DNA from 2 places in the Streptomyces sp. NPDC051020 genome. Region 2 is predicted to be linked to the other one. Evidence: riboswitches for the same ligand, from Rfam matches in the RefSeq annotation. Region 2 holds a riboswitch; the other holds the start of a gene.

Region 1 (6,856 bases), on a different contig from region 2:
AGTCGCAGGCCGCGACGGGCGAAGCCGGCTACTCCACGCTGGAGCGCATCTGGGCGCGCCCCACGGCCGAGGTCAACGGCATCGGTGGCGGCTACCAGGGCGCCGGGAGCAAGACCATCATTCCGTCCTCCGCCCTCGTGAAGATCAGCTTCCGGCTGGTCGCGGGCCAGGACCCCGATCACGTCCAACAAGCCGTCCGTGCCTGGGCGCAGACGCAGTTCCCGGCCGGCATCCGCCACCGGATCACCTTCGCCCCCGCCACCCGCCCGTGCCTGACCCCGCTGGACCACCCCGCCCTGCAGGCGGTGGCCCGCGCCATGGGACGGGCCTTCGGCCAGAAGATCCTCTTCACCCGCGAAGGAGGCTCGGGGCCCGCCGCCGACCTGCAGGACGTGCTCGGCGCCCCCGTCCTCTTCTTGGGTATCTCCGTACCCTCCGACGGCTGGCACGCCCCCAACGAGAAGGTGGAGCTGGACCTCCTGCTCAAGGGCGTGCAGACAACTGCCCACCTCTGGGGCGAACTGTCCGCCGCACTCCGCTGAATCCTCTGAACACCCGATCCGTCCCGGGGAGTAGGAAGCACCTGTGAGCACCTTCGACAACGCCACCACCGACCGGCCCATTGGTCTCACCGCGCGCAGCGGCATCGACCGCGCCGCGCACCACCGCCTCGACGAGGCCTGGCTCTCCGCCGCCTGGAGCCACCCGACCACCCGGGTCTTCGTGGTCTCCGGCGGGCAGGTGCTGATCGACGACACCGCAGACGGCGGCACGGAGATCGTCATGACCCCGGCCTTCGAGGCCCCGGTCACCGAGACCCACCGCTACTTCCTCGGCACCGACGTGGACGGCGTCAGCTACTTCGCGCTCCAGAAGGACTCGCTGCCCGGCCGCATGGACCAGCCGGCCCGCCCGGCCGGGCTGCGCGAAGCCGGACTGCTTCTCGGCCCGCGCGACGCGGGGCTGATGGCGCACGCGGTGGCGCTGGAGAACTGGCAGCGGCTGCACCGCTTCTGCTCCCGCTGCGGCGAACGCACCGTCATCGCGGCGGCCGGCCACATCCGCCGCTGCCAGGCCTGCGGCGCCGAGCACTACCCGCGCACCGACCCGGCGGTGATCATGCTGGTGACGGACGACCAGGACCGCGCCCTGCTGGGCCGTCAGGTGCACTGGCCGGAGGGCAGGTTCTCGACGCTCGCGGGCTTCGTCGAGCCCGGGGAGTCGATCGAGCAGTCCGTCGCCCGCGAGGTGTTCGAGGAGGCGGGTGTGACGGTCGGTGAGGTCGAGTACATCGCCAGCCAGCCCTGGCCCTTCCCGTCCAGCCTGATGCTGGGCTTCATGGCCCGGGCCACGTCGTCGGAGATCAACGTCGACGGCGAGGAGATCGAGGAGGCGCGCTGGTTCTCCCGTGAGGACCTGACGGCGGCCTTCGAATCGGGCGAGATCCTGCCCCCGTTCGGCATCTCGATCGCGGCCCGTCTGATCGAGCTCTGGTACGGCAAGCCGCTTCCGAAGCCGGGCAGCGTCGGCTGACACACGGTGCGGGGCGGGCGACGGGGCACGCGCGGCCGGGTCGCCCGCCCGTCACTGCCACCTGATTCCTCCCTCCAGGGCGCTCTGTCCGTTAATCTGGCCCTGGGCCGTGACTGGCGCTGAGGTGGAGCACCACCGGGGAGCGGTCCGACGGAAACACTCGACAACCGTCGATGCCGTGCGCCTGGGCGATTCATCGTGATCCTCGTGATCCTTGTGACGCTCAGGAGTGAAGCGTGGCCCAGACACAGACAGCCCGTCCGATGGACGGCACCGCCCTCGCCCGCCGCATCATCGAGACCAGCGCCGCGACGGCGGCGGAACTCCGGCTGCGCACCGGGAAGGCCCCCTGTCTGGCGACCGTTCTGGTCGGCGACGACCCGGCGTCCGTGACCTACGTCCGGATGAAGCGCCGCCGCTGCGAAAGCGCGGGCATCGCGTCACGGCACGTGGCCCTTCCCGCCACCTCCACCACACAGGACGTGGTCGACGCGGTCACCGCACTGTCGAACGACCCCGATGTGCACGGCATCCTGCTGCAGCATCCCGTGGGTCCCCACATCGACGAGCGCGCCGCCTTCGAAGCGATCGACCCGGCCAAGGACGTCGACGGGGTCACCATGCACTCGTTCGCGGCGATGAGTTTCGGCCTTCCCGGCTTCGTCTCCTGCACACCCGGCGGCATCATGCGCCTGCTCGACGCGTACGAGGTCGACCTCGCGGGAAAGCACGCGGTCGTCGTGGGCCGCAGCGCCATCCTGGGCAAGCCCGCCGGGATGCTGCTGCTCGGCCGGGACGCCACCGTGACGTACTGTCACTCACGGACGGCCGACCTCCCATCGATCGTGCAGCAGGCGGACGTGCTGCTGGCCGCGGTCGGCAAGCCGCGCTTCATCGCCGGTGCGGACATCAAGCCCGGTGCGGTGGTGCTCGACGCCGGATACAACGACGGCAATGTCGGCGATGTCGACTTCGAGACCGCGGCCGAGCGGGCACGGCTGATCACCCCGGTCCCGGGCGGCGTCGGACCGATGACCATCGCGGTGTTGCTCGAACAGACAGTGGCCGCGGCGGCCCTGCAGCTCGGGGGCGCGGCGTGAGCTGACGCCCGGTTGTCCGGCACAAAAATGCCGGCCGGCTCGCGGGCACGGACACGCCCGCCGCCTTCCGGTGGACCGGAAGGCGGCGGGCGTGTCTGCAGGCCCGCTGCCGCTAGGGCGTGTGTCGAAAGTCCCGTCTGCCGGGCGGCGTCTGGCCCCCACGCTCGCTGCGTTGTCGGGCTCGCCCCGATACGCCCAGTATCGGGGCGAGCCTCCGCCTTGCGATCGCACGCACCAGACACCGCCCGGCCCGCCCTACGGGCGGACAACGCTACTTTCGAAACACGCCCTAGACGCCTGAAGGATGAGTGTGGTCGGGGCTTCGGCGGGGCGGCAGCAGTTGGCTCGTGGCAATGAGGAGGAGACCAATGAACAAGAGGGCGTTTCCGCCGAAGAAGCGGACCTCCCAGGAGGGGCTCGGCAGGATCCGGAAGTAGAAGAGGCCCTGTATGAGTGGGGATGCGCCCGTTGCCAGTGCACCGAGGCCGTGGAGCTGAGGTCTGGTGACGTGGCGGCGCGCCATGGGCAGGATCCATCCAGTGCGGAGCGTCACGATCCCCCATGCGATCGCCAGCAGACCCACGAGCATGTTCGCTCCTGCCACCCATGCCATGTGTCTGCTCCGCTTTCCCGTCAGGTGAGGTGCGGAACGCGCACAACGCCCGTTCCGGAGTCGCCCCTATGGTTGCCGGACCTGGTGGGACCTGGCAATGCCGGACCTTGGCAATCTCGGACGCGTTTCCACTGCCGTTGCGACCACTGGATGCCGGCGGGGCGCAGATGCCGACCGTCTCGCCGACCCCGTTCCCCGAGTCAAACGTGCAGCGCACAGTGGCGCGACATGGCCACCAACGCGCGCCACTCCCGGTCGCACTCCTCGCCGTCCTCGGCGAGCCCTTCCATGGCACAGGCCTGCGGTGCGCGCTCAAGATCCGTCGGAAAGTGACCAGCCGGAATGCCGCAGCGCCGGACGAGCGGCACCACCGGCATGGTCACGGCCGGGAGTCGGCCGAGCACCACCGCCCCGGCTGACGTGACCGCGTGCTGGACGAATGGGCCGTTCTACCAGATGGATTCGACCCATTCCGGGTGGTCGATGAACGGGTTCCTGTTGTGCTGGTACTGGTCGAATATGACGTCGTTGCGCCGCCTCTCGAAGGTGTCCGGCGGGTCCTCCTGGCTCCACTGCTTCAGCACGGAGAGCCTGCCGATGTTCGGCGCGGAGCCGTTGTTCACCTTCTCGTTCGGTTCGAGGTCGGCGAAGGCGTCGTCGCCCTCGTACCGCACCGCCATGTAGAGGATCATGCGGGCGACATCACCCTTGGCCGCATCACGCGGCTCGAAGGAGTCGCCGTCGGTGTAGTTGCCCGGCGCCCCGCTCACCGCGCTGCCGCCGTTGTCGAAGTCCTTGTTGCCGCGGATGGAATTGACGGTGACGTCCTCGGGGCGCAGGTGGTGGATGTCGGTGCCGGGTCCGGTGGCGGTACCGAAGTTGCCGTGCGACTTGGCCCAGACGTGCTCACGGTTCCATTGGCCGACCGAGCCGCCGTTGTCGCTCTTCGGCTTGGAGCGCCCGGAGTAGATCAGGATCACGTTCGAGGAGTTGGCGGGGTCCTGGTCGGTGTTCTTGAGCGCGTCCCAGACCTGGCTGTACGAGATCTTCGACTGGACGCTGATGATCGAGTGCAAGGCGCTCTTGAGCTGGGTTCCGGTCTTGCCGATTGCGCTCTGGTAGTACGTGTCGCCGAGCGTGGTGAGCGGTGTCGCGGTCGCCGGTGCGGGCCGGGGCGCGGCTGGCGTCGCCGGTGCGGCGGCGGACGTGCCGGCGAGAGCCGCGAAGGCGGCGAGGGTGGCGAGCAATGGGCGCCGGTAGTGAAGGCGGTGACGGGACATGTGGGGTGTCCTCTCCGGGGCATGCGGCACCGCGACGCCGTCACAGGGTGGGGCGGCGCCGTGGTGGTCGTGTGGTAAGCGGTCAGCGGGAGCCTTCCACGCGCACCGTGATCAGGGGTGAACGCTGCGCACTCATCATGTGCAGGTCAAGCGAACCCTTCGGATGCGCTCCTGGAGCCGCAGGGCGAGAATTGCCGCAAGGACGAGGAGGCGGTATGAGCGAAGACCCCGAATCCGTATCCGTATCCCTGGCCCGGGGAGTGACCCCGGACAGCCTCTTGCACACCGGCGGGAGCGACAACGCGTCGGCAGAGGACCTGGTGCTCGCCTCCGGGCGGGACCTGACTCCGCAGAATCTGGAGTGGGCACAGCGCCGACTGGCACGAGAGGGCCGGGCGGCGATCGAAAAGCAGCTGCCATAGCGGGCGGCCGGTGCGGTGGGGAGTGTGTGGGTGCTCCCCGCCGCTCGGCTAGCCTGAAGGCACAATGAACCGTTTGACGACGTCAAAGGGCGATTACGAGCTCGCCCGCTACCCCGAGCACCCGCGCGACCCGTTCCGTGCCTGGGACGCTGCCGACGAATATCTGCTTCGGCAGCTGGAGGGGGCTGACGGTGCGACCCCGGTCGAGCTGACCGGCACCGTGGTCGTGGTGGGCGACCGCTGGGGTGCCCTGAGTACGGTGCTGGCCGGGCACCGCCCCGTACAGATCACCGACTCGTACCTCGCCCAGCGTGCGACCCTGGCGAACCTCGCCCGCAACGGCCATGACGAGGACGCCGTACGTCTTCTGTCGGCCAGGGACACCCCGCCGGACCGGATCGACGTCCTTCTCGTGCGGGTTCCCAAGAGCCTCGCGCTCCTGGAGGATCAGCTGCACCGGCTCGCGCCCGCCGTGCACGCCGGAACCGTCGTCATCGGCACCGGCATGGTGAAGGAGATCCACACCTCCACCCTCAAACTGTTCGAGCGGATCATCGGCCCCACCCGCACCTCGCTCGCGGTGAAGAAGGCTCGGCTGATCTTCTGCAACCCGGACCCGGCCCTGGCCCGCACCCCCAGCCCCTGGCCGTACCGGTACGAGCTGCCCGGCGACGTCGGCGCGATCTCCGGCCGGACCGTGGTCAACCACGCCGGGATCTTCTGCGCCGAGCGCCTCGACATCGGCACCCGCTTCTTCCTGAACCATCTTCCCGAGCGCACCGGCCACGACCACGTCGTGGACCTGGGCTGCGGCAACGGGGTCGTCGGCACCTCCGCCGCGCTCGCCAACCCCGGAGCGACGGTCACCTTCGTCGACGAGTCCTACCAGGCGGTCGCCTCCGCCGAGGCGACCTTCCGTGCCAATGTCGGCGCCGACGCCGAAGCCCGCTTCCTGGTCGGTGACGGGACGGCGGACCTGGCCCCGGGCAGTGTGGACCTGGTGCTCAACAACCCACCGTTCCACTCGCACCTGGCGACCACCGACGCCACCGCCCGGAACATGTTCCATGGGGCGCGGACCGTGCTGCGGCAGGGCGGCGAGCTGTGGGTCGTCGGCAACCGGCACCTCGGGTACCACACGCAGCTGCGCCGGATCTTCGGCAACTGCGTCACCGTCGCCGGTGACCCGAAGTTCGTCGTGCTGCGCGCCGTCAAGCGCTGACACCCCGGGTGTGGCTCCGCGGCCCTTCCGGATTCTTGCAACACGTTCTACTGTGTGCGCCGCCGCACACGGGCGACGCGACCGCGAGACTCCTGGAGGGGCTGTGCACCTCGAATACACGCCTGAGCAGCAGCAGTTGCGCGCCGAGCTGCGCACGTACTTCGCTGGACTCGTCCCCGACAACGCCTACGCCAGATACGACGACCCCACCGCCCAGAAACGCTTCTACCGCGAGACGATCCGGCGCCTCGGCACCGACGGCTGGCTCGGCGTCGGCTGGCCCACGGAGTACGGCGGACGCGGCCTGTCCCCGATGGAACAGTTCATCTTCTTCGACGAGGCGGCCCAGGCGGGCGTCCCGCTGCCCCTGATGGCACTCAACACCGTCGGCCCGACGATCATGCAGTTCGGCACGGACGAACAGAAGGCGTACTTCCTGCCGAAGATCCTGTCAGGCGAGATCGACTTCGCCATCGGCTACAGCGAACCCGACGCGGGCACCGACCTCGCGGCCCTCAAGACCCGCGCCGTACGCGACGGCGACACATATGTGGTCAACGGGCAGAAGATCTGGACGACCAACGGCGACACCGCCGACTGGGTCTGGCTCGCCGTCCGCACCGATCCCGACGCCCCGCCGCACAAGGGCATCACCATGCTGCTCGTCCCCACGAGCGACCCCGGAT
Region 2 (6,856 bases):
CCCTCGTCGTCGTCCTCTTCCTCGTCCTCGTCGAGATCGATGCCGCCGATGCTGGTGAGCAGCTCGACGATGCCGCCCCGGTCGTCGATCCCCGGATCCACGACCAGCTCGAAGAGGAAGGGAATGCAGGCGAGTGTGCAGTCGTACACATCCCCCTGGTGGTGAACGGCCCCGTACATACCGTCCAGCGCCTGTTCGCGCTCCGCCGGATCGGCGGACGCGAGCCCCCGCAGCAGGCCCGGCACGTCGTCGGCAGGCCCGTAGGCATGCTCCATCGAGGCCCAGTCGACCTCGTCGATCCCCGCGAACATGCCGTCGCCTCCCCGCGCATTCACGTAGTGCAGTGTCTGCGCAGAGTGTGCACCACGGCCCGGACAATCCACCCGCCACATGCAGCCTTTTGCTTGCAGACATGACAACGGCCGGATGCGTGCGCCATCAGGGCAGCGGCCGGGCCCGGTTCGGGTTGATGAGCGGGCCGAGCAGATCCCCGTACCGCGCCAGTCGCCCGGCCATGTCACCGGCCAGAAAGACCAGCTCGGCGGGGCTCCGGCAGTCCTCGATCTCCGCCCAGGTGACGGGCGCGGACACGGTCGGTTCGGCCCTGGCGCGCAGCGTGTACGGGGTGGCGGTCGTCTTCGCCGCCGCGTTCTGGCTGAAGTCGACGAACACCTTCCCCGGCCGCAGCGCCCGCGTCATCAGGCGCACCACCAGCTCCGGAAGATCCCGCTCCGCCTCCACCGCCAGCTGTTTGGCGTACGCCGACACCCGGTCGGAGGAGACCGGCTCCAGCGGTACGAGCACATGCAGCCCCTTCGATCCGGAGGTCTTCCCGTACGCGAGGAGCCCGTCCGCCGCCAGCCTGTCGCGCAGCCACAGCGCCACCGCGCAGCACTCCACGACGGTTGCCGGATCCCCCGGATCGAGGTCGAACACCATCCGGTCGGCGATACCCGGCCTGTTGGCCTGCCACTGCGGCGTATGGAACTCCACCACCAGGTTCGCCGCCCACATCAGCGACGCCAGATCCTGGATGAGCACCTGTCCGGCCTGCTGCGCCACAGTCCGCGGCACCTCGGCGATCCGTACCCAGGACGGGGTGCCCGGTGGCGGGTTCTTGGTGAAGAACCGCTGCCCGTCCGGCCCGTCCGGATAGCGCAGGAAGGACACCGGCCGGTTGTACAGATGCGCGAGCAGGGACCCCGCCGCCGTGGCCGCGTAGTAGTGCAGCACCTCGCCCTTGGTGGTTCCGGTGGCCGGATACAGAACCTTGTCGAGATTGCTGAGCGCCAGGCGCCGTCCCTCCACGTCAGTGATCGGCGTCATACGATAAGAATCACATGAATTCTGGACCAACAGTGATCTATCGGTATGTTCATGGACAAAGGGGTGAACGGTGAGGTCCATCTGGAACGGCGCGATCTCCTTCGGGCTGGTCAGCATCCCCATCAAGCTGGTCAACGCCACCGAGAGCCACTCGATCTCCTTCCGCCAGATCCACCTCGCCGACGGCGGCCGGATCCGCTACCGGAAGGTCTGTGAAATCGACGAGCAGGAAGTGACGGCCGCCGAGATCGGCAAGGGGTACGAGGACGCGGACGGGTCGATCATCCCGATCACCGACGAGGACCTCGGCTCGCTCCCGCTTCCCACCGCGAAAACGATCGAGATCGTCGCCTTCGTGCCCGCCACCGAGATCGACCCGCTCCAGATGGACACGGCGTACTACCTCTCCGCCAACGGAGTCCCCGCCGCCAAGCCGTACACGCTGCTGCGCGAGGCCCTGAAGCGGAGCCAGAAGGTGGCCGTCGCCAAGTACGCGCTCCGTGGCCGGGAGCGGCTCGGCATGCTGCGCGTCGTCGACGACGTGATCGCGATGCACGGCCTGCTCTGGCCCGACGAGATCCGTGCCACCGACGGTGTGGCCCCGGAGACCGACGTCACGATCCGCGAAGCCGAACTCGACCTGGCCGACGCCCTGATGGCCACGCTTGGCGAGGTCGACATGGACACCCTCCACGACGACTACCGCGAGGCGGTCGAGGCGCTGATCGCCTCGAAGGCCTCCGGCGAGGCACTCGAACCGGCAGCGTCCGGCGAGACCGGCGGCAAGGTCATCGACCTGATCGCGGCACTGGAGAGCAGCGTCCGGGCGGCGAAGAAGGCCCGCGGCGAGGAGGTGGAAGAGGCGGAAGAGGCGGAGGGATCCGAGAGCGCACCGGTGGCCGAGGTGACGTCGCTCGCCACCCGCAAGAAGAGCGGCGGAGCCGGCGCGAAGAAGAGGGCTTCCGCGACCGCCACCCCCCGGAAGGCCGCTGCGAAGAAGTCGACGCCGGGCAGAACCCCGGCGAAGAAGACCGCCGCACGGTCGACCACGAAGTCGGCTGCGAAGACGGCGACGAAGAAGGCCGCGAAAACCACGGCCAAGAAGGCAACACCCAGGAAACGCGCCTCGGCCTGACGGGACGCCGGCAGTCACTGCCCTTCTTGCGGAACTGAAGCCTGTCGCAGGACTGCCCCGGAGCCGTAGCTCCGGGGCAGTTTTCGCATCGAGCCCGTGCGTCAGTGCCGGCGGTACGAGTTCACGTATCCGGCTGCCGGGGTCCCGACCCCCGTCACGTCGTCGTATCCCTTGACCGCCTTGAGTGAGGCGTCCTTGCCGAGGCTGCGCACCGACGTCAGCAAGCCGTCCGCCGCGTCGGAGCCGTTGGCGAAGTCGACGCGGGCGACCGCGAGGTCACGCTTGGCACCCAGCGGGTGGTCGGTGACGTCGTGGTACGCCGCCGAGCCGTACCGGGCGTAGATCGCCGGGTTGGCGAAGCCGAGCGGGCGGCCGTGCTGGGCCTGCTGCGCGAGCGCCTGAACGCCCGCGATGACCGGCGCCGCCAGCGATGTACCGCCGATGCGGTACTCGTCGTAGCCGAGGGAGCCGTCGGGCAGCGTCTGCGTCTGGCCGACCAGGAAGCCGGTGTTCGGGTCGGCGACCGCCGCGATGTCCGGGGCGGTGCGCATCCGGGTCTTGCCGTTCGCCCGCGCGAGCGAGTCCGGGACGACACCGCGCTGGTAGAACGGCTGCTTCACGGTCGAGCTGGTGCCGCCGCCCGCGCCCGAGGTGTACGCGCCGGGGAAGCCGGTCCAGCTCTTGCCGTCGGCGGCGAGGGACGCCTTCAGCGTGCCCCAGCCGGTCTCCCACTGGTACGTGTCGTGCTTGCCGACGGCCAGTGAGGTGCCGCCGACCGACGTCACCCAGGCGGAGTTGGACGGGACGTCGATCTGCTTCGTGCCGGTGGACGCGACGTTGTCGCCGTCGTCGCCGGAGGAGAAGTAGAAGCCGATGCCCTCGATCGCACCCATCTTGAAGACCTGGTCGTACGCGGCCGCGACGTCCGGGGTCTCGTTGGCCTCGATGTCGCCCCAGGAGTTGGAGACGATGTCGGCGAGCCGGTGGTCGACGATCTTGTTGAGCGAGTCCAGCAGGTCGGCGTCGTAGCAGGACGCGCCGCCCACGTAGACGATGTCGGCGGCGGGCGCGACCGCGTGCACGGCCTCGACGTCGAGGGTCTCCTCGCCGTACCAGCCGGAGGCCCCGCACTCCTCGGTCTTCGTGTAGTCGTCCGGCAGGACCTGCCTGAGCTGCCCGCGCCTGTACGGGGCGTCGCCGTTGCGCTTGGCGTACTCGGCGGCGTCCTTCGCGATGGTCGGCGAGGCGTACGCGTCGGTGATCGCGACGGTCACGCCCTTGCCGGTCCATCTGCCCGCACCGTACGCGGCGCGCAGCTGCTTGCCGGTGTAGCCCTTGACCGCGTACGGCACCTTGGAGCCGTAGGCGCTCGGCAGCGTCGAGGCCGTCCTGGAGCCGAAGTACGAGGAGAACGGACCGGAGTTGCGGAACACCGCGTCCGGCGGCGGCAGCGTCTCGTCGTGGCTCGACTTGTGCGGCGCGTTGTCCAGACCGGAGACGGCGAGGACGGCGTCGCTCAGCGCGGCCGGGACGGAGGCCGTGGAGGACGGGGCGCGGTAGGTCCGGCTGCCCTTGCGGTAGTTGCGCAGCTGGGTGCTGAACGCCTTCTCGGCCGCGGCGACGTCACCGGTGGCGGAGACGTAGTGCTGATGGGCGCCGGTGACGGTCAGCCCGCTCGACTTCAGCCACTGCACGACCTGGTCGATCTGGTGCCGGGTCGCCCCGAAGCGGGCCTGCGCCTCCTTGGCGCTCAGGTACTTCCCGTACGAGGGGGACGCCGGGTCGGACACGGCGGTGGCGTAGGCGGCCAGCCCCTTCGGGTCCCGGCCGGCCAGATGGACCCGGACACTCACCTTTCCGCTGTCGGCGGTGGGCCCCTGGTCGGCTTTGGCCGTGGCCCAGACCGGCTTGGTGCCCTGCAGAGCATCGCGTCCGGCGGGGGCGGAGTCCGCGCTGGCGGACGGAATGCCGAGGGCGAGTGCACCGGCGAGCAGCGGCAGTGTCGCTGCCATGCTCAGCCCGGCGCGACGTCTGGCACGACTGGTTCTCATGTAACCCCCTGCGATGTGGATCTTCGCGTGTGGAGCATGTGCCGGATGATGTACACATGTAAGCCGCCACTCTGGCGAGAAACCCTTTACGTAAGGGGCATGCGTTCACCAAGAAACTGTCAAGAGGGGGCGAGTGAAGGGCAGTTCGAGGTGAAAGGCCGGGAATGCGTGCTACCGCCATCCTCGCCGCCGCGAAGGGTGCCAGTCAGGGCGAAACGCCCACAAACAGTCCATCAAACAGCCGCCCGGGCCGCCCCATCAGTAGACTGCGAAGCGCCGCGACTGGCGCGTATCCCCGCAGGGGTGCTCCGTGGAACCGACCACGAGGAAGCGGCACACTCCGGGCCTGCCCGGAGGCGTCACCGCCGGAGAGCCGTCCGCCTGGGCATCCGGGTCCACGCCGCAGCCATGCGCCAGACCCGGGAGGATCCCGTGACGACACCCGAGAACCGCCGCCCCGCACTCACCGCCACCGACCCGGAGCTCGCCGCCCTCGTCACCGCGGAGGAGCAACTCCAGGCCGACACCCTGCGCCTGATCCCCAGTGAGAACTACGTCTCCGCAGCGGTGCTGGAGGCCTCCGGCACGGTGCTCCAGAACAAGTACTCCGAGGGCTACCCCGGCAAGCGGTACTACGAGGGCCAGCAGATCATCGACCAGGTGGAGACGCTGGCCGTCGAACGGGCCACATCCCTCTTCGGCATGGACCACGCCAATGTGCAGCCGTACTCCGGATCGCCCGCCAACCTCGCGGTGTACCTGGCCTTCCTGCAGCCCGGCGACACCGTGCTCGGCATGTCGCTGCCGATGGGCGGCCACCTCACACACGGCTGGGGTGTCTCCGCGACCGGCACCTGGTTCCGCGGTGTGCAGTACGGCGTCCGCCGCGACACCGGCCGCATCGACCTGGACGAGGTCCGCGACCTGGCCCTCGCCGAGCGCCCGAAGGTGATCTTCTGCGGCGGTACGGCAGTGCCCCGGGAGATCGACTTCGCCGGCTTCGCCGAGATCGCCGAGGAGACCGGTGCGGTCCTGGTCGCCGACATCGCCCACATCGCGGGCCTGATCGCGGGCGGCGCCCACCCCTCGCCCGCCCCGTACGCCGACGTGGTCTCCACCACCACCCACAAGACCCTGCGCGGTCCGCGCGGAGCGATGCTGCTGAGCCGGGCGGAGCACGCCCGCGCCATCGACCGCGCCGTCTTCCCCGGCCTCCAGGGCGGCCCGCACAACCAGACCACGGCGGCGATCGCGGTGGCCCTCAAGGAAGCCGCGACCCCCGGCTTCAGCGGCTACGCCCATCAGGTCGTCGCCAACGCCCGTGCCCTGGGGGAGGAGTTGGCCTCCCGAGGCTTCGATCTGGTCTCCGGCGGCACGGACAACCACCTCCTGCTGATCGACCTCACCGGCAAGGACGTACCCGGCAAGATCGCGGCGAAGGCCCTGGACCGGGCCGGGATCGTCGTCAACTACAACGCCGTCCCGTACGACCCCCGCAAGCCGTTCGACCCGTCCGGCATCCGCATCGGCACCCCCGCCCTGACCTCCCGCGGGATCCCCGCCTCCGAGATGGGCACGGTCGCGGAGTGGATCGACCGGGTGGTCGGGGCGGCGCGCACCGGTGACGAGGCCGTGGTGGAAAAGGTGCGGGCAGAGGTGAGGATCCTGATGGACGCGTACCCGGCGCCGGGGCTGCCGGTGGGCTGATCCGGGCCTGGCCGTTCCGCCGGAGGCCGACGGTCCCGCGGAACGGCCGGCACTTCCCGCCGCTGCCCGATGCGCTCGACTTCCTCCCGGGCGGGCACCGCCGGCACCGGGACGCCGCCGAGTGACCGCGCGGCGCACGGTGACCGTCTCTGCGGTCGGCCACGCCCCGGCCAAGGCACCGGAGCTGTTCTCGCGCCGTGGCCACCGCCACGAGACGCCGCCCCAGCACCGCGAAAGAGCTGATGCGTCCACGGCCCCGCCCGATACGCCGGCAGGGCCCGCCCTGGAGGACACCGTGAGCACACAGCCGATTCCGCGCACCCAGAACGCCGTCGCCGCTGCTCTGCCCCCCGCGCAGCGCATGGAGTTCTACCGCGAGATGGGCGAAGCCACCCCCGAGACGATCGGGCACGTCCTGACGAACTGGTGGCTCCTCGTTCAGGTGGCAGGCGATCCTCGGACCGCTCGCACCGCCGCCGCGGTGAAGGCGGGCACCGCTCCTGGTCGCCCCGCGCCCGCGGTCATGCGAGAGCTGCGGGAGCGTGGACAGTGAGCGACGGGTCCGACCCGTACGAAGGTCCCGAAGAGGAAGATCCGCTGACTCTCTCACCCCAGGTCGAAGAGGCCCTCTTCAGCA

The links. Region 2 has a riboswitch for ZMP and ZTP ahead of glyA (serine hydroxymethyltransferase). Riboswitches for the same ligand answer to the same signal wherever they lie in the genome.
Region 1: it holds a riboswitch for ZMP and ZTP, as region 2 does, so the genes downstream of both, AB0N06_RS31345 (bifunctional 5,10-methylenetetrahydrofolate dehydrogenase/5,10-methenyltetrahydrofolate cyclohydrolase) here and glyA (serine hydroxymethyltransferase) in region 2, are expected to answer to the same signal.

The regions. Positions count from the first base shown of each region.
Region 1 is NZ_JBFBCG010000082.1:20,449-27,304, forward strand. It holds gene AB0N06_RS31335 (dipeptidase) at 1-542, shown strand, start outside; gene nudC (NAD(+) diphosphatase) at 586-1,533, shown strand; ZMP/ZTP riboswitch at 1,633-1,730, shown strand; gene AB0N06_RS31345 (bifunctional 5,10-methylenetetrahydrofolate dehydrogenase/5,10-methenyltetrahydrofolate cyclohydrolase) at 1,770-2,633, shown strand; gene AB0N06_RS31350 (hypothetical protein) at 2,923-3,222, opposite strand; gene AB0N06_RS31355 (hypothetical protein) at 3,447-3,629, opposite strand; gene AB0N06_RS31360 (endonuclease) at 3,696-4,526, opposite strand; gene AB0N06_RS31365 (hypothetical protein) at 4,742-4,948, shown strand; gene AB0N06_RS31370 (methyltransferase) at 5,013-6,170, shown strand; gene AB0N06_RS31375 (acyl-CoA dehydrogenase family protein) at 6,274-6,856, shown strand, end outside.
Region 2 is NZ_JBFBCG010000093.1:10,864-17,719, reverse strand. It holds gene AB0N06_RS32685 (PBS lyase) at 1-311, opposite strand, end outside; gene ligD (non-homologous end-joining DNA ligase) at 439-1,326, opposite strand; gene AB0N06_RS32675 (Ku protein) at 1,397-2,461, shown strand; gene AB0N06_RS32670 (S53 family peptidase) at 2,563-4,512, opposite strand; ZMP/ZTP riboswitch at 4,781-4,906, shown strand; gene glyA (serine hydroxymethyltransferase) at 4,945-6,219, shown strand; gene AB0N06_RS32660 (hypothetical protein) at 6,515-6,772, shown strand; gene AB0N06_RS32655 (hypothetical protein) at 6,769-6,856, shown strand, end outside.